3 regions of the Roseibium sp. AS2 genome follow, and region 3 is predicted to be linked to each of the others. Evidence: predicted binding sites of a transcription regulator. Region 3 holds the regulator's gene; each other region holds the start of a gene.

The links. Region 3 encodes LexA, which represses DNA repair genes until DNA is damaged. Its sites were predicted from a motif close to TGTTCNNNNTGTGTTCNG; they were not measured.
Positions count from the first base shown of each region.
Region 1: WNZ15_RS12380 (YifB family Mg chelatase-like AAA ATPase) is a predicted target of LexA. The motif match lies at 3,845-3,862, and genes of this name have one in related genera.
Region 2: WNZ15_RS05305 (UvrD-helicase domain-containing protein) is a predicted target of LexA. The motif match lies at 2,091-2,108, and genes of this name have one in related genera.

Region 1 is NZ_JBBMQN010000004.1:90,933-96,683, forward strand. Features, by position in the region: gene WNZ15_RS12360 (LysR family transcriptional regulator) at 125-1,033, opposite strand; gene WNZ15_RS12365 (hypothetical protein) at 1,194-2,237, shown strand; gene WNZ15_RS12370 (MFS transporter) at 2,239-3,393, shown strand; gene WNZ15_RS12375 (hypothetical protein) at 3,506-3,730, shown strand; gene WNZ15_RS12380 (YifB family Mg chelatase-like AAA ATPase) at 3,929-5,455, shown strand; gene WNZ15_RS12385 (BrnA antitoxin family protein) at 5,581-5,751, shown strand, end outside.
Region 2 is NZ_JBBMQN010000002.1:63,271-69,021, forward strand. Features, by position in the region: gene WNZ15_RS05300 (nitrate- and nitrite sensing domain-containing protein) at 1-1,727, shown strand, start outside; gene WNZ15_RS05305 (UvrD-helicase domain-containing protein) at 2,142-4,580, shown strand; gene WNZ15_RS05310 (hypothetical protein) at 4,780-5,250, opposite strand; gene WNZ15_RS05315 (response regulator transcription factor) at 5,455-5,751, shown strand, end outside.
Region 3 is NZ_JBBMQN010000008.1:50,374-56,124, forward strand. Features, by position in the region: gene gltX (glutamate--tRNA ligase) at 1-478, opposite strand, end outside; gene WNZ15_RS21305 (ComEC/Rec2 family competence protein) at 610-3,048, shown strand; gene lexA (transcriptional repressor LexA) at 3,085-3,795, opposite strand; gene WNZ15_RS21315 (hypothetical protein) at 3,943-4,818, opposite strand; gene WNZ15_RS21320 (acyl-CoA synthetase) at 4,815-5,751, opposite strand, start outside.

The sequences.
Region 1 (5,751 bases), on a different contig from region 3:
ACAATACGATGACCCAGGAGTCTCCGAAAATCGTCTCTCCGCCGCCGGTCATGACGGCGCGAAACGCCACCAGTGATTCGTTTTCGGGACCTGCGGTGACCGGTGCCGGTGGTCTCCTGTCAGGTCACACCACCCTGAGATCCGGTGTCATCTTGCCGGCGAGCGCGGAGCGCGGCGCGATGGTGTTCTGCAACAGCTCGCTCAGGTGGTCTTCCAGATAGTCGACGATCGGCGACTGGGACGACGACTGCGTGTAGATTGCAAGCTGCGTTGCCGGCAGTGCCGGAAACCCGTCCTGCTCCTTCAGCAGCTTGAAGCCTTCAAGGATAGCGCCGGAGGGCAGACAGGAGATGCCCGCGCCGGACAGGACGGCAACCTGGGCCGCGGCCACGCTGGTCGTGGTGATGCGCTCGTACCATTGCCTTCCGGACCGGGCGAGGGCGCTGAAGGCAATCTCGCGAAACGGACAGGGTTCGGGAAACAGGATCAGCGGCAACGGATCGCTCAACTGGCAGGTGTCGCTGACTGCCCAGTGCAATGGTTCCTCGACCAACTCGCCGGGCTTGGGCTTGCCCTGGGAGACCAGAGCGATCGCCAGGTTGATCTCGTTGGCATTCAGCATGTCGTGCAGGGTGGCGCTGTCGGCGACCGTCATTTCCAGTTTCACATTGGGATGAATGCGCACGAAATTGCAGAATATCGACTGCAGCTGGCCGGTGGCATACCACTCCGGCAACCCGACATGGACCGTGCCGGTCAGCTCGGGCGCGGACAGGCGCAGCCGCGCCTCCTCATGGGATCTGAGGATTTCCGTCGCGTGCTGATAGAGGATCCGCCCCGCGGGCGTGAGGTCCATGGTGCGCGCGTTGCGCTCGATCAGCGGTTTGCCGACGCGTTCCTCCAGCCGCCGCAACTGGGTGCTGACACAGGGCTGGGTCCGGTTGAGGCGTGTGCCCGCATGGGTCACGTTGCCGGCCTCCGCGACGGCGACAAAGGCTTCCAGAAGTTCGATGTTAAACCGGCCGATCGTCATGTTCCCGTCTCCGTTTCAACAGGTCACACGCCTGCGAACACCACCAGTCAAACGCGAACAATCATAACGTTCTATTATGACGCGCTTCAATTATAAATTTTAGACATGGTCAAAAATACCGTAATCCGGAATTCTCATTCGTCAAAAACAGGTATCAGCCATGACTTTAGCGCTTTCCTTCGGCCAGCCGGAGCATCGGACAGATCACCGTGCCTCCCTTTTGGAAGCCTCATTGCAGCAGAAGGTTCACCGGGCGATTGCCGCTCACACAGAATTCAGTCTCGATTGCATCCTGACCCAGGACAACAGGCTGAAATACACCAATGCCGGCACCGCGGAGACAGCGACCGGTCACCTGGACGAAGTCTTTCAGCTGATGCGCCAGTTGAACGAAGCCGGACTTTCATCGGACACGCTGGGACAATCGGGCGCGAGCGGGCGCGCGTTCAGGGACGCGCTCGAACAGAGTTGCAGGGCGATCGCGGATGCGGTCAAAGGCGAACCGCTGATCTATGTCGAACTCGGCCCGGAACCGGTCAAGACGCGCTTCATTCTCATGACCCTGCTCGGGCTCGGTGTCACCGTCGAACGCTATATCGCCGTCGACATCAACCCGAAGTCGTCCGGCCCCATGGAAGCGGCGCTGAAGGACATATTGCCGGACACACCACTTTCGTTCGTCACCGCCTCCTTCGACTCGTTCCGGTTGGCCGAGGAAGTCCAGGACAGTGACGCGCCGGCGGTGGTCACGATGCTCGGTTTTCAGGAGGGCAACGACGACCCCTTCATCGTCAATGACTGGCTTCGCAACATCGCCCGTCCCGGCGACCTTCTGCTGTCGGAAAGCCAACTCTATGTCGCCAACCAGATCGACAAGATCTCCGGGTTCTACGCTCACCCGGCCATGCAGCGGTTTTCGCGCATTGCCTTCGAGCGGACAGTCGACCGGACCCTGCCGACCCTGAACAGGTTCTTTCTGCTGCCGGTCGCGATCCGGGACGGTCAGTGCGCGCATGTCGCCATTCTCGCCGAGGAATACGCAAACGCAATCAATGGAAGAAACTTGCATGTTTCCAACTTCTGCCTGAAACTCAGCCTCGACCAGTACCGCCACTACAGGCTGGAAGGCGGCCATTTCAGCATAGTCGGCGAGAGCTGTACGGATGACCAAACACTTCACTTCCAGCTCTCCCGCCGGGTATGAGATGAACCGGAATCAGACCCGTGGCCTGACCGCTGCGGGACTGGCCATCGTCGCGGTCACCTATGGTCTGGCACGCTACTGTTTCGGCCTGTTTCTGCCCGATATCCGTCAGGAATTCGGGCTGTCGTCCGAACTGATCGGCTTGATTGCCGGCCTGTCCTACATGGGTTATCTCGCGGCGACCTTCACCGGTTCCTGGCTGTCGACCGTGTTCGAACCACGGCTGCCGATCCTGCTCGGCGGAATTGCGGCGACCGTCGGCATGGGCCTGATCGCCTGGTCGCCGACACCGGCCGTCCTCGCCGCCGGCGTGTTTGTGGCCGGCACCAGTCCGGGCCTCGCCTATCCTCCGTTTTCCGATGTCATCGTCCGGCACACGGAGGCGAGCCGGCAGAATGTCGTCTATGCCTGGATCAATTCAGGCACCGGATTCGGGGTCGCCTTTGCCGGTCCGCTGGCCCTTTATGCCGGTGGAGACTGGCGCCTGGCCTGGCTGGTCTTTGCCGCCCTGGCGCTTGCGATCACCTTCTGGAACGCGCTCGCGCTGCCGCGTCGCAACGTGCATTCCGAAACCGGCCCGCGGGCGGTGCCGCTCCGGATCCTGATGGACAGGACCGCCCGGACACTCTTCGTGTCGGCGTTTCTGTTCGGTGTCGTCACCGCGGTCTACTGGACCTATGCGGTGGAACTGCTGACCATGCTGACGGGCAATCCCCGCGACGCGGTCCTTTTCTGGATCGTCCTGGGCATCGCGGGCGTCACCGGCTGCTTCGCGGGCGGTCTGGTCAACCGCTGGGGCCTCGGCGGCACCTATCGCCTGCTCGCGATCCTGGTCGGTGCATCTGTCGGCACACTCCCGCTGCTGGTCGAAACCAGGATTGGCATCTACCTGTCCGCCGCCTGTTTCGGTGCGGGTTTCATCGTGATGACCGCCCTGCTCGGCATGTGGAGCATGCGGATTTTCCGCGCGGCGCCCTCCGTCGGCTTCGGCTTCACCTTCTTTCTGCTCTCCCTGGGCCAGGGGGTCGGGCCGGTCCTGAGCGGTTTCCTGATCCCGGTGACCGGACATTCCATGCTGTTTTTCGCCGCCGGGCTCATGTGCTGCGGGTTGGCGGCAGTCAGAATTTCAGACGCGGCGGCAGCGCGGTTGCCATAACAGCCGGTTATGGTCATCCGATTTCGCATAACCGCTAATTGCTGGCAATTCTCATTAAGTGCATGCAAGATCATGACACGCTATGATTGTCAGTATACGTGTGATTGGATCCATGATTATCGCCACGTCAACCAAGACCGGTGCCAGCCTCGACATGGAATTGTGCCGGGCCATGTATGAAAAAGACCCGGACAAGATGATCGAGCTGGTCTCGAAATGGCTCGAGGTCAACCGGTTGGAAACGAGCGACAGGTTCTGTATTCCCGAATATCTGAGCGACGTCCTGTCCCGCACAGGCGGTCCCACCGGCAACTGGCGCCGCACCCTGGCGTCCTGATCCGCTCCTGATCGGACCTGCTGACATTCTCCACTGCCCTGCCGGATATCCGGTTGACGCCATAGCGGCTTCCGCTGCGTCTCCGGTTTCGCCCGACGTCAGGCTCGGCCTTTTTGTTCCATATTTGTTCTTGAACATCCTGCCGTTGTGTGCTTGTCTTCGACACCCTTTCAGGTAGATAGATCGAAGAGCGCGGACATGGTCAGCAAGGTCACCACAGTCGCCTTTCAGGGCATTGAGGCCGTGCCGGTGGACGTGCAGGTGCATGTCGGCCCGGGCATGGTCGCCTTCAATGTGGTCGGCCTGCCGGACAAGGCGGTCGGCGAAAGCCGGGAGCGTGTGCGCGCAGCGCTGTCCGCGTCGGGTCTGGCCCTGCCGGCCAAGCGCGTCACGGTCAACCTCGCGCCCGCGGACCTGCCCAAGGAAGGCTCCCATTACGATCTGCCGATCGCGCTCGGGGTCATGGCCGCCATCGGCGCGATACCTGCCGAATTTCTCCACGGCTACGCCGTTCTGGGGGAACTCGGCCTGGACGGCACCCTGGCTCCTGTCGCAGGTGTGCTGCCGGCGGCCATGGGGGCGTCCGCCCTCGGCAAGGGCCTGATCTGCCCCGCGGCCAGCGGCAGCGAAGCCGCCTGGGCCGACAGGGACATGGACATTCTGGCACCTCGTTCCCTCATTCAGCTTGCCAATCACTTCAAGGGCACGCAGGTGCTCAGCCGTCCCGTCGCGAAATTGCACGGCAATGCCGGGCCGCTGCCGGATCTCGCCGAGGTCAAGGGCCAGGAAACAGCCCGCAGGGCGCTCGAAATTGCCGCCGCCGGGGGCCACAATCTGCTGATGACCGGCCCGCCCGGATCGGGCAAGTCCATGCTGGCCAGCCGGCTGCCGTCGATCCTGCCGCCACTGACCCCGCGCGAGCTTCTGGAAGTCTCGATGATCGCCTCGCTGGCGGGAGAACTGGCCGAAGGCAAGCTGACCGACCGGCGGCCGTTCCGGGCACCGCATCATTCCGCCTCCATGGCGGCGCTGGTCGGTGGCGGCCTGAAGGCCCGGCCCGGGGAAGTCTCGCTCGCCCACAACGGCGTCCTGTTTCTGGACGAACTGCCCGAATTCACACCCCAGGTGCTCGACAGTCTGCGCCAGCCGCTGGAATCCGGCGAGGCGGTGATTGCCCGCGCCAACCACCGGGTCACCTATCCGGCGCGCATCCAGATGGTGGCCGCCATGAACCCGTGCCGTTGCGGCCATGCGGGCGAGCCGGGCCACCAGTGCCGCCGCGGCGAACGCTGCGTGACCGATTATCAGGCCCGGATTTCCGGCCCGCTGCTCGACAGGATCGACGTCAGGATCGAGGTTCCGGCGGTGACCGCCGCCGATCTGATCGGCACGGCCGCAAGCGAAAGCTCCGCCACCGTTGCCGCCCGCGTGGCGGACGCGAGGAAAATCCAGCTGGAGCGTTTCCTTGAGCTCGGCATCGCCTGCCGGACAAATGCCCAGGCACCCGCATCCGCCGTCGAGACCCTGGCCCGGCCCGACGCCAAGGGCCTGGCGTTCCTGCGCGATGTCGCCGAACGCATGGCGCTCAGCGCCCGCGGCTACCACCGTGTCCTGAAGCTGGCGCGCACCCTGGCCGATCTCGACACTGTCGACCAGGTCGGCCGAATCCACCTTGCCGAAGCCCTGAGCTACCGCGGCGAGGACCGGTCCCGCCGGGCGGCGTGATGGATCAGGCCTTCGGCTTTACGGTCCGCACGGCAAGGCTGGCCTGACAACATCATTTTAATCTCCGTACGCCCGAGGTTTCGAGCTATGCTGGGCGATACATTCTCACGCATTGGAAACAGATCATGGCTCGTCCGCCCCGCCGACATACCACCGCCATCGAACAGGCCGAAGCCCTGTTCAAATCGGCGACGACAAAGCCGGTCGAAGAAACGCCCAGACCGGTCAGAACGGCGATGCCCGTGGGCAAGGAGACAGTGTCCGTGCGCCTCGACCGGGATGTTCTGGAACATTTC
Region 2 (5,751 bases), on a different contig from region 3:
AGGATCTGCATCATGTCGCCGAGGAAGTGCACAAGATCACGACAGTTCGCAAGGAAGTGGATGGGAAGAAACTTCAGGTGAAGGATGTTCTCAAGCATTATTCGCACGAAGTGGAAGAGCTGATCCATGTCGTGGGGATTACAACGGAGGTGAGCCCTTCCAAAGAAATAACCGCTGAACTTCTGCCTTACCTGACGATTGTCGAAGCGATGGAGTCCGGCGGGCTGGAACGGGCGACGGGTGCGGCCCTGCTGAACGAGTTCAACGCCACCGGCAAGATCGATTCAACGATCTACAGATCGGTCATCACCAACTACGGCGGGGAAAGTGCCTTTTTGAAGGAGTTCAAATCGGTTGCCATTCCCGAACAGAAAGAACTCTGGAAGAAGATGGTTACGGGAGCCGATCTCGATCAGGCACTGGCCTGGCGCGATCTGATCCACACTCTGCCTCAGACGCAGGATGCCGAAGGTCTTGAGGGGGCGGTATGGTTTGCCATGGCAACCAAACGGCTGAACCTCATGAAGAAGTTCTCCGATGAACTCATTCACAGGGCGGAAGCGGCCGCCGATGCGGATGTCGCCAGGCTTTCACAGCAGGTTTTCTGGCTTTCGGTCCTTGCAGTTGTCTTTGTTGTTGCCACGCTTGCCCTGGTTATCTGGCAGGTCCGTTCGATCACAAATACCCTGGTCCGGCAGCGGGACAGTGTCACCAGCCTTGTCGACGGCGATCTGGATGTCGTGATCATGGACACGGACAGGCCTGACGAAATTGGCGATATCGCCCGTGCGTCTGCTGTTTTCCGAGACAATCTGCGCCATCAGCGCGAGATGGAGGAAGAGACAGCGGCAAGGCGGGAAGCGCGCCAGAAGCGCGCCGAGCAGTTGGAAAACGCCATTCACCATTTCGAGACTTCGGTGTCGACGATCCAGGAACAGCTTTCCACGGAGACCGAAGGCATGAGGTCCAGTGTCGGCGAGATGATCAAGATCGCCATGCATGCCGACGAAAGCGCCAAGGCTGCCGACGCGGCCACCGGTCAGGCGACCGCAAACGTTCAGACCGTTGCGTCAGCCGCCGCCGAGCTGTCCGCCTCCATCGGCGAAATTTCGCGGCAGGCGAACTCAGCCACGGAAATCTCTGCAGATGCGTCCGAAACCGCAATCTCGGCGGACCGGGATATTTCGCTTCTCGCGGAAACTGCGGACAAGATCGGCGAAGTTGTCGAAATCATCCGGGCAATCGCGGAACAGACCAACCTCCTGGCCCTGAACGCGACGATCGAGGCCGCGCGTGCGGGTGAAGCCGGCAAGGGCTTCGCGGTGGTTGCCGCGGAAGTCAAGGAACTGTCCACGCAGACGGCGAAGGCAACCGACGAGATCGCGAGCCAGATCACCGGGGTTCAGAATTCGACACAGAAGTCGGTTGCTGCCATCCGGTCGATTGTCGAGCGGATCCAGGAAGTCCAGTCGGTGTCGGAAACCATTTCGACGTCCGTCGACGAGCAGAGCGCGGCAACGAGCGAGATCACCCAGAGCATCACCTTCGCGTCGGACGGTGCCACCTCGGCGGCCTCGAATGTTGCCGAAGTGTCCAGTTCGATCGATCAGACCCGGGACCAGTCGCAAGTGATGAGCCAGTCCGCCGAACAACTGGGCCTGGTGGCTGCGGATCTTTCCCAGGCCGTCAATCAGTTCCTTGGAGAGGTGCGCGAACAGGTGGCCTGAACCAGGCCGTGCCTGCCATAGCATTGCAGACAAACCAGAGGCCGGCGTCATCAGGACGCCGGCCTTTGCCGTGGCCGCATAAATTACGGTATGCATCAAAGGCGGTGCTGAATGTGTTGGTCCTGGACTGGCCGCCCGTTGACACCCGCCTCGACAAGGCGGAACTCGACCGGGAGGGACAAGCGGCGTCACGGCCTTTCCGAAACCTGCTCAAACGACGGCACCCAGTTCAGTCCCCCAAAGACTTTTCTTGCCGATCTGTGCGGCGAGCAAGTATCGCCGGTCAATGGCTTCAGGTTTCCGGTACGGCCACCACGTCTTGTCCCCATCAATTCCCTGATCTGCGCCTCGCCAGCGCCGCTTTGTTGCTATAATGTTCTCGCAAAGACCTCTTGGCAACCGGACCAGTAAACCATGGCAGACCCGGACGGGTATGACGATCCATTTGACGATCCTTTTCAGCCCGTCGGAACCAGGGCGGAGCCGGCTCCCGCACCTGTGCGCCCGCAAGGGGGGATCGCCGCCCGGGCGATGGCAGCCCGGCGGGCGCCTGATTATCTGACCGGACTGAACCCGGAGCAGCGGCTTGCCGTGGAAACAACGGAGGGTCCGCTGCTTGTGCTGGCCGGCGCGGGAACGGGCAAGACCCGCGTTCTGACCACCCGGATTGCGCATATTCTGGCGTCAGGTCTGGCGCGCCCTTTCGAGATCCTTGCCGTCACCTTCACCAACAAGGCCGCGCGGGAGATGAAGGAACGCATCGCGGGCTTTGTCGGCGGCAATGTCGAGGGCATGGCCTGGCTCGGCACCTTCCATTCCATCTGTGTGAAGATCCTGCGCAAGCATGCCGAACTGGTGGGCCTGCAATCCAGTTTCTCCATTCTCGACACGGACGACCAGATCCGCCTGATCAAGCAGATCATCCAGGCCGAGGGGCTGGACGACAAGCGCTGGACCGCCAAGGCCTTCGCCGGGATGCTCGACGGCTGGAAGAACCGTGCCCTGACCCCGGATCAAGTGCCCGAGGGAGAGGCGCGCGCGTTCGCCAACGGCAAGGGCCGCAAGCTTTACGAGCAATACCAGGAACGTCTTTCGATCTTGAACGCGGCCGATTTCGGGGATCTGCTTCTGCACGTGATCACCCTGTTCAAGAGCCGTCCGGACGTCCTTGCGGAGTATCAGCGGCGCTTCCGCTACATGCTGGTCGACGAATACCAGGACACCAACATTGCCCAGTATCTGTGGCTGCGCCTGTTGGCCCAGGGCAACCCGAATGTCTGCTGCGTCGGCGATGACGATCAGTCGATCTACGGTTGGCGCGGGGCCGAGGTCGACAACATCCTGCGCTTCGAGCACGACTTCAAGGGCGCGGAAGTGATCCGTCTGGAACGCAATTACCGCTCGACCAGCCATATTCTGGCAACCGCATCTCATCTGATCTCCTTCAACGAAGGCCGTCTCGGCAAGACGCTGTTCACCGATTTCGACGAACCTGACCACGACCTGGTGGCCGTTGCCTCGGTCTGGGATTCCGAGGAAGAGGCGCGCAGCATCGGCGACGAAATCGAGGCCCTGCAGGCAAAAGGGCATGCATTGAACGAAATGGCGGTGCTGGTGCGGGCCTCGTTCCAGATGCGCGAGTTCGAGGACCGTTTCGTCACACTCGGGCTGAACTACAGGGTCATCGGTGGGCCGCGTTTCTATGAGCGCATGGAAATCCGGGACGCCATGGCCTATCTCCGCTGTGTTGCGCAGCCGGCGGACGATCTGGCGTTCGAGAGGATCGTCAACACGCCGAAGCGCGGCCTCGGCGACGCGACGCTGAAACTGGTGCATGGCCTCGCCCGTGCCGAGCGTATTCCGCTGATGCAGGCCGCCAGTCAATTGATCGATACGGAAGAGCTGAAGCCCAAGCCGCGCAATGCCCTGAAGACCGTGCTCGACAACTTCGAGCGCTGGCGGCGTCAGCTCGATCAGATCAGGCATACCGAGCTTGCCGAAATCATTCTCGATGAAAGCGGCTATACCCAGATGTGGCGGCAGGACCGGTCTGCGGAGGCTCCCGGGCGGCTGGACAACCTCAAGGAGCTGATCCGCTCCATGGAGGAGTTCGAGTCCCTGGCGGGGTTCCTGGAACACATTTCCCTCGTGATGGACCGGGACAGTGCCGATGCGTCCGATGCGGTTTCCATCATGACGCTGCATTCCGCCAAGGGTCTTGAGTTCGACACGGTGTTTCTGCCCGGATGGGAAGAGGGGCTGTTTCCGCATCAGCGCGCGCTGGACGAAAGCGGGCGCGCCGGGCTGGAAGAAGAGCGCCGGCTGGCCTATGTCGGCATCACGCGCGCGAAAAAACGGGCGAAACTCTATTTTGCCTCCAACCGGCGCATTCACGGCCTTTGGCAATCGACCGTGCCGTCGCGCTTTCTGGATGAATTGCCACCGGACCATGTCGAGATCGGCGAACCGTCCTCGAACTATGGCGGGTATGCCGGCGGTGGCTATGGTCCGTCCCGTTTCGACAGTCACGATCCTTTCGAGAAGGGCAGCTATTCGACGCCGGGCTGGAAACGGGCACAGCGCGCCCGGCAGGCCTCCGACGGGTTCTCCGACAGCGGGGGGCGCGGTCAGCAATCCGCGCGCACGAAACGTCAGGGGCCGCTGACCATCGAGGGCGAACTGGTCGCCAAATCCGTCAGCGACACGCCGTCGGAGTATTCTGTCGGCGAGCGGGTGTTCCACATCAAGTTCGGCTACGGCGCCATCAGACTGATCGAAGGCAACAAGCTGACCATCGATTTCGAAAAGGCGGGCGTGAAGAAGGTCATCGACAGTTTTGTCGAGCGGCACTGAGCCGGAAACCGGCGTCGTTTCGGGTGCCCGTTCCCCGAAGCAAAAGTCCCCGAAATAAAACAGAATCGGCCGCCAGATGGCGGCCGGCTTCCCGAAAACGGCAGTCGGGTGACAGTGGAAGTGCTGCTGTCACCGGATGGCGGGACCCTTGTCTCCTGCCGGCCCGACTTGAGCCGGGGCCGGGGCGTTCCGCAGCATGTCAGGCTGTGTAATCAGCCAACAGGGACGCGACGCTGGAGACGGACTGTTCGCCTGAGCCGTCATAGGCCGATCCGCTCTGAAGCTGGGACAGGATCGCGCTCATCAGGTCTTCTGTCTCGCCGCCGGGAGGCGGTCTCTGTCCGCCGGGAGGAGGTCCGCCGAGCTCACCTTCCTCGAACAGGTCCGCCAGTTTGTCGGCCTGTTCCTGATCGAGGGTTCCGGCCTCGACCTGTTCTGACAGCATGGAGTCGAAATTCGCCTGCATCTCTTCCTGGGTCGGTGGCGTGCTGCCTTGCTCCGGCGGGCCGGATTCCATCCGTTCGGCATGGATCGCGTCCAGCGCTTCCAGCATCGCATCCTGATCGTCTGCGGAAATCTCGCCCGCTTCGACCTGCGCACTCAGGCTGTTGACCGCCTGATCCCGGGGCGAGCCACCCGGCGGCATCATTGGCATTGAACCGATTTGCATGTTCGTTCACTCCGTGAAAGGGTTGATACGCCTATACTTCGGGAACGGTGGCGCCGGAAAGGTTAATGGCATCTTAACTCTCGCGGGCCGCAGTTTTCGGTTTGTTTCCGTTGATTTTACGAGAAACAAACAGAAACACTTTTCCGGAATACAGGCCGCGCGAAGCGGCTGAAATTCCGGCCTGAAAAGGGATATGGTCCCGCCATGCACAGACCGTCACACATCCTTGTCGTCGAGGACGACTCCGAAATCGGATTGCTGATCAAGCGGCATCTGGTGTCAAGTGATTTCAAGGTCACGCTGGCGCGTGACGGAGCCGAGATGGACCGTTTGCTGGCCAGCAACCGGGTCGATCTCGTTCTGCTTGACCTGATGCTTCCCGGCGAGGACGGCATCAGCATCTGCCGGCGCCTGCGCGCGACCAGCTCGGTGCCGATCATCATCGTCTCGGCCAAGAACGAGGATATCGACCGTGTGGTCGGGCTGGAGGTGGGGGCGGAC
Region 3 (5,751 bases):
GAACCATGTCATCGACCACGGTGTCGCCCTCCCGGGGGGCCTTGATGCGGATGACGGCAGCTGCCCCTGCCGGCGCTTCGGAAGCGTCCCGGTCCCGCCAGGTGCCGTCATAGCGTGGCGGCCGGCCTTCCGCGCGGGCTTTCTCGCGCATGGCATCGAGTTCCTCCGGGGTCGAGTAACAGCGATAGGCTGTCCCGTCGGCAAGCATTTGTTCGACAACTTCCCGATGCCGGTCGACCCGCGAAAACTGCGAGATCGGGTCTCCGTCCCAGTCAAGACCCAGCCAGGTGAGCCCGTCGATCAAGGCGTCAACGGCTTCCTGCGTCGAACGTGCCCGGTCCGTGTCCTCGATACGCAGCAGCATCCGGCCGCCGGCATGTTTGGCGAACAACCAGTTGAACAGGGCGGTACGAGCACCGCCGATATGCAGGAAACCGGTCGGGGACGGGGCGAAACGCGTGACGATATCTTGGGCCATGGTGCTTTATGAAGGTCTCTGTCAGAATGTCGGTGCAGGGCGCGCCTGCTTGGTGGCGCGGTCTTAGCACAGGCTTTGACGCGGCAAAACAGAAAGTCGGCTGTTTCTTGAGCCCGACAGAAGGAGGAGCGGTGGCGTCCGGTGGCCTTCCGGACAATGGCTGGAACAGCAGCGTCGAGGCGGCGCCCCCCGACTTGCGCAAACCGGTAATACTCCGGCCGAAAGCCAAACCTGCCGGCTCCACCGCTTCCGCTGGCGACGAGTTCAGCCGCCACGGGCCAGACCGGAGCTCTGCCGCCCTGCGAGCCGGTCCGGATCGTTTCCGCGACGAGCAGGGGCTCTTGTGGAACGCCTTTGCATTCGCGTCCGGCATCGCCATTTATGCGCTGCTTCCGGAGGAACCGTCACCAATCATTCTGGCTGCGGCCCTGGGAAGTGCCGGACTTGCTGCCCTTTGCGTCGCAGCCCGGCGGTCCGCACCGGGGTGGCGTGTGCTTTTGCTGCTGGCTTTTTTCTGCGGAGTGACAGCAGGTTCGCTCCGGACGGCGGCCGTCGATGCCCCCCGGATATCCGAACCGATGAATGTTTCCCTGACCGGCCAGGTCCTGGAACGCCGCGCCGGTTCCTCCGGAGCGCGCCTTGTGATCGCCGTCGCAACGGTCAACGAGCGCCCGTCCAGCGGCCTTGATTTTCCCGAAAAGGTCCGGGTGCGGGTGCCGTCGACAAGCGCAGGCAGGGTCGGGGAAACCATCCGCGTGCGGGCACGGCTGTTTCCACCCATGGGGCCGGTCTATCCCGGCGGATACGACTTTTCCTTCCACGCCTATTTCACCGGTATCGGAGCAACCGGCTTCAACTACGGTCCTGCAAGCGTGACCGGCACGGACCCCGGATCGGTCAGGATGGCGGCATCGGCGCGCGTCGCGCAACTGCGTGAAGGACTGGCCGGGCGCATACGCTCGCTGTTGTCCGACAGGCCCGAAACCGCGCTGATCGTCGCGCTGCTTGTGGGAGACCGCTCCGGCATCACCGAGGAGCAGGAAGCGGTTTTGCGCGCCGCGGGGCTGGCGCATATCCTGGCGATTTCCGGATTGCACATGGCTCTGTTTGCCGGTGGTGCTTATGGCGCTGTTCTGCTGTTGCTGGCGAGCGTCCCGGCACTGACCCTTCGCTGGCCGATCCACAAGTGGGCGGCTCTCGCCGCGCTGGCCGCCGCTGTGGTCTATCTGGTGCTCTCGGGTGCGGCCGTGGCGACGCAGCGGTCGTTCCTAATGATTGCGATTGTCTTCCTGGGTATCCTGGTCGGCCGGCGCGGCGTTACTCTGCGCAGTGTCGCGATCGCGGGTCTGGCGTTGCTGCTGATTGCGCCCGAACGCCTGTTTTTTCCCGGATTTCAGATGTCCTTTGCCGCAGTGATCTGCCTGGTCGCGGTGTATGATCTCTGGCGCCGGCGCGACCGGGAGCTAACGGCCCGGGCCGCACGACCGGAAGGCCTGAAGCTGCTGATGTCGCATCTGGCAAAATGGAGCGCGGGGCTGTTCATCACCGCGCTTGTGGCCGGTCTGGCGACCGGGATCATCGGCGCGCATCATTTTGGACGGGTCGCCCCTTACGGGCTGATTGGCAACATGCTGGGAATGCCGGTGTTCTCGCTTCTGGTCATGCCCATGGGGGTGCTTGCCCTCGTGCTGATGCCATTCGGTCTGGCGGGACTGCCTCTGGCCGTCATGTCGTTCGGCGTATCCGTGCTCCTGAAGATCGCTGAATTCACCGCCGGGCTCGATGCGGGTGACGGGGTGACAGGCAGGCTGGACGGCGCGGCGGCGCTGCTGTTGCTCTGCGCCCTGTTCACCGGGCTGCTGCTGCCCGGGCGCACACGTCTGTGCGCGGCGCTGCCGCTGGCGGCGGGAATCCTCATCGCCGTCGACTCGCGTCCGCCGGACATTCAGATCGCCGCCTCCGGCGGTCGTGTCGCGGCGCGTGATGACGGCGGTCTGCTACGGTTTTCCGGTCGAAAGTCCGCCTTCCTGACGGAACTCTGGTTCCAGTACGAAGGGGTTTCGCCGGACGCGATTGGATCGCGCAAGATGAATTCGGAGCAAAGGCGGTGCGACCCGCTCGGATGTGTTGTGCACGCTTATTCGGTTGCCGGTGAGCGCACCGGGACAAAGGAGAGGTCTGTTGCCATCGCCTTGCCGAAAACCCTGGAGGCTTCGGATGACGATTGCCGGTATGCGGATATTATCGTGAGCGATCAGATCGTGCAGGAAGACTGCCGTGCGCGACTGGTTCTTGGCCCGGAAGTCAGAACCTCCAGGGGCGCTGTTTCCATCTGGCTGTCAGCGGACGGACCACGCGCGAGCATGTCCGGTCAGCAAGGAAAAGAAAGAGAAAATGGAAAAGCAGAGGCACCAGCGCCACCGCTTCCGGTCGATCAAAACCGAAACGGCCGGGCTCCCGTGATCAGCAGAGTGATCTACGCAATTCCGGATCCGCCGAGACCATGGCACAGGCAGGGAACGGTGACGCGCGCATATCTGCGCCGCGCCGCGCGTGCCGATAAGGACTGACCGGCGGCATTGCCGGGCGTTGTCTGGCGTTGCCGCTCAATATTGGCGGAAGAGAGCGACCAGCCGTCCCTGAACGCGGACCCGGCCAGGGCCGAAGATACGCGTTTCATAGGCCGGGTTAGCAGCCTCCAGCGCAATGGAGGCTCCCTTCTTGCGCAGTCGCTTCAGCGTTGCTTCCTCTTCATCCACCAACGCGACGACGATATCTCCGCTGTCCGCATTATCCGTCCGGCGGATCAGCACGGTGTCGCCGTCGAGGATGCCGGCCTCGATCATGGAATCGCCCCGCACTTCAAGAGCATAGTGTTCCCCCTTGCCAAGCAATTCCTGCGGCACGGTGATCGAATGGCTGTGGGTCTGGATGGCCTCGATGGGAACACCGGCGGCAATGCGGCCCATGACCGGGATTTCCGTCCCGGCGGACACCGGTTCTTCCACCTGTTTGGTGAACTCCGGTTTGCCAAGCGAGCCTTCGATCACTTCGGGAGAGAAACTGCCGCGTGCGCGCGGCGCGCCCAGACCCGGCGCGATCGAGTCTGGCAGGCGGACCACTTCCATGGCCCGGGCCCTGTTGGGCAGGCGCCGGATGAAGCCACGTTCCTCCAGGGCGGTAATAAGGCGGTGAATGCCGGATTTGGACCTGAGATCCAGCGCGTCCTTCATTTCGTCGAAAGACGGCGGAACACCGGTTTCCTTCAGTCTTTCGTGAATGAACATGAGCAGTTCATACTGCTTGCGCGTCAACATGTCGGTATCCCCTGGCCGCGAAATAGGCTGGTACAAATCAAGAACATGGTACCTGTTCCCATTGTGTTCTGCAAGGGTAAATGTTCTCTTACTGTTCCTGATCAACCTGCACGCCGGTCGTGGCGGCACGTTCGCCCGCCCAAGGGGTCACTCCGGCACTGCGGTGCCCCTGATCAGGAGCTCGCAGGTAACAAGTGTCGGTGCGGTTCCGGGGCGCACGATACCCTGGTGAAGGGCTCCCTCCAGATCGACGCCACGTACGGGAAGCCTGAGCGGCGTGTCGCCGGTTTTTCCCGCGCCGGACCGCACAAGGATTTCCGATATCAGGCCGGTCATCGGGGATGTTTCCCGGAACGCCGCGCCGGCGAGACTGCCGAGGCCGAAAACCTCAAAGTCCGGTTCCGCCAGAGCCGCGGCGAGTGCTGTCACACTGTCATGCAGGTCAGCGAACGGCGCGAGGGTGGTGATGAGGGCGTTGTGAGGCCTGGTCGAGGCCCGCAGGTCGTCCGGTCTGACCCGAAACAGGGTGAATTCGGTCTCCGGATCCTCCGCGGCTTCGAATTTGGCGCCCTTAATGCCGTAGCCCGTGATCCGCGCGGCCTCGGCCGTTGCCAGCGTTTGCGGCAGCAAGTGGCCGAGATGGCCGGTGCCGCCTTCGTGCCAGCATGCGTGGATATGGGCAAACCATTGACCGTCCTTCCAGCCGAGGATGGCCACGGCTTCGTCCAGAACGGCGCCGCCGGAGGTTCTCGTGTCGCTGTACCAGGCGGCGTGACGGTCGTCGATGGCCCGGTCCGGCATGACATAATCGAAAGGCGCCAGCGCCAGTCCACCGAGGTCGAGCACCGCGGAGCCGCACCCCTTCTGGTCGGCGAAGCTGCCCAGCGCTTCGATCAGGGGCGCGCCGCCGTCAAGCTCAAGCGAGATCGGGTCCGCGCGGCAGGTCATGCCGGGGCTGCGGTCCGTGGCTGCGGGTCCGGGATGCCGGATGTCCGCGAGGCTGATCGGGGCGGGCCGTCTCACAGAAGACCCTTCTCGTCCAGATGGTCGCGCACCAGTTTCTTCGTGACCTTGCCATAGGCGCTGGTCGGCATCTGCGCGATGAAGAGATAGCGGGCGGGCAGTTTGTATCGGGCGACACGGTCCTGCAGGAACGCGGTGAGGTCCTGGGGATCCGGTGTGGCGCCATCCGCCGTCACGCATACCGCCAGGCCGACTTCGCCCCATTGCGGGTCCGGAATACCGAGTATGGCGACTTCCGAAATCGCCGGATGGGCGAGCAGGACCTCTTCCACTTCCTTGGGGTAGACGTTGGAGCCGCCGGAAATATACATGTCCGACGCTCGGCCGGTCAGATACAGAAACCGCTGCGCGTCCATGTGGCCGATATCGCCCGTGCGGAACCAGCCGTTTCGGAAGGAGGCTGCATTGGCGGCATCGTCGTCTAGATAACCGGCACAGACAGCCGCGCCGATGACGCAGACCTCCCCGGTCCGGTGTGGCGGCAGGATAGCGCCGGTCTCGTCCTGGATGGAAACCTCGATCCCGGTCCTTTCGGTGCCACAGGTGCCGATACGCGTCTGCGGGCCGTCTTCCAGACAGTGGTCCTGCGGACGCAGCACCGTGATATTGCCGGTCACTTCGCCGAGACCATAGTACTGCACCAGAACCTTGCCGAGTTTCTCAAGCGCCTTTTTCTGGTCCTCGCGATACATCGGTGCGCCGGCATAGATGACGTGGCGCAGGCTGGAATGGTCGAACCGGCCCACCGCCGGGTCCTCGACCAGCCGCTTGACGATGGTCGGGACGGTGAAGAGATTGCTGATCCTGTGTTTCTCAATCAGTTCAAAGGCAACAGCCGGGGAAAAGCCGCCCGCTGGCATCAGCACATGGGCCGCGCCTGTGGGAAGCTGCGCGATCTGGTGCAGACCGGCCCCATGGGACAGGGGAGCAATC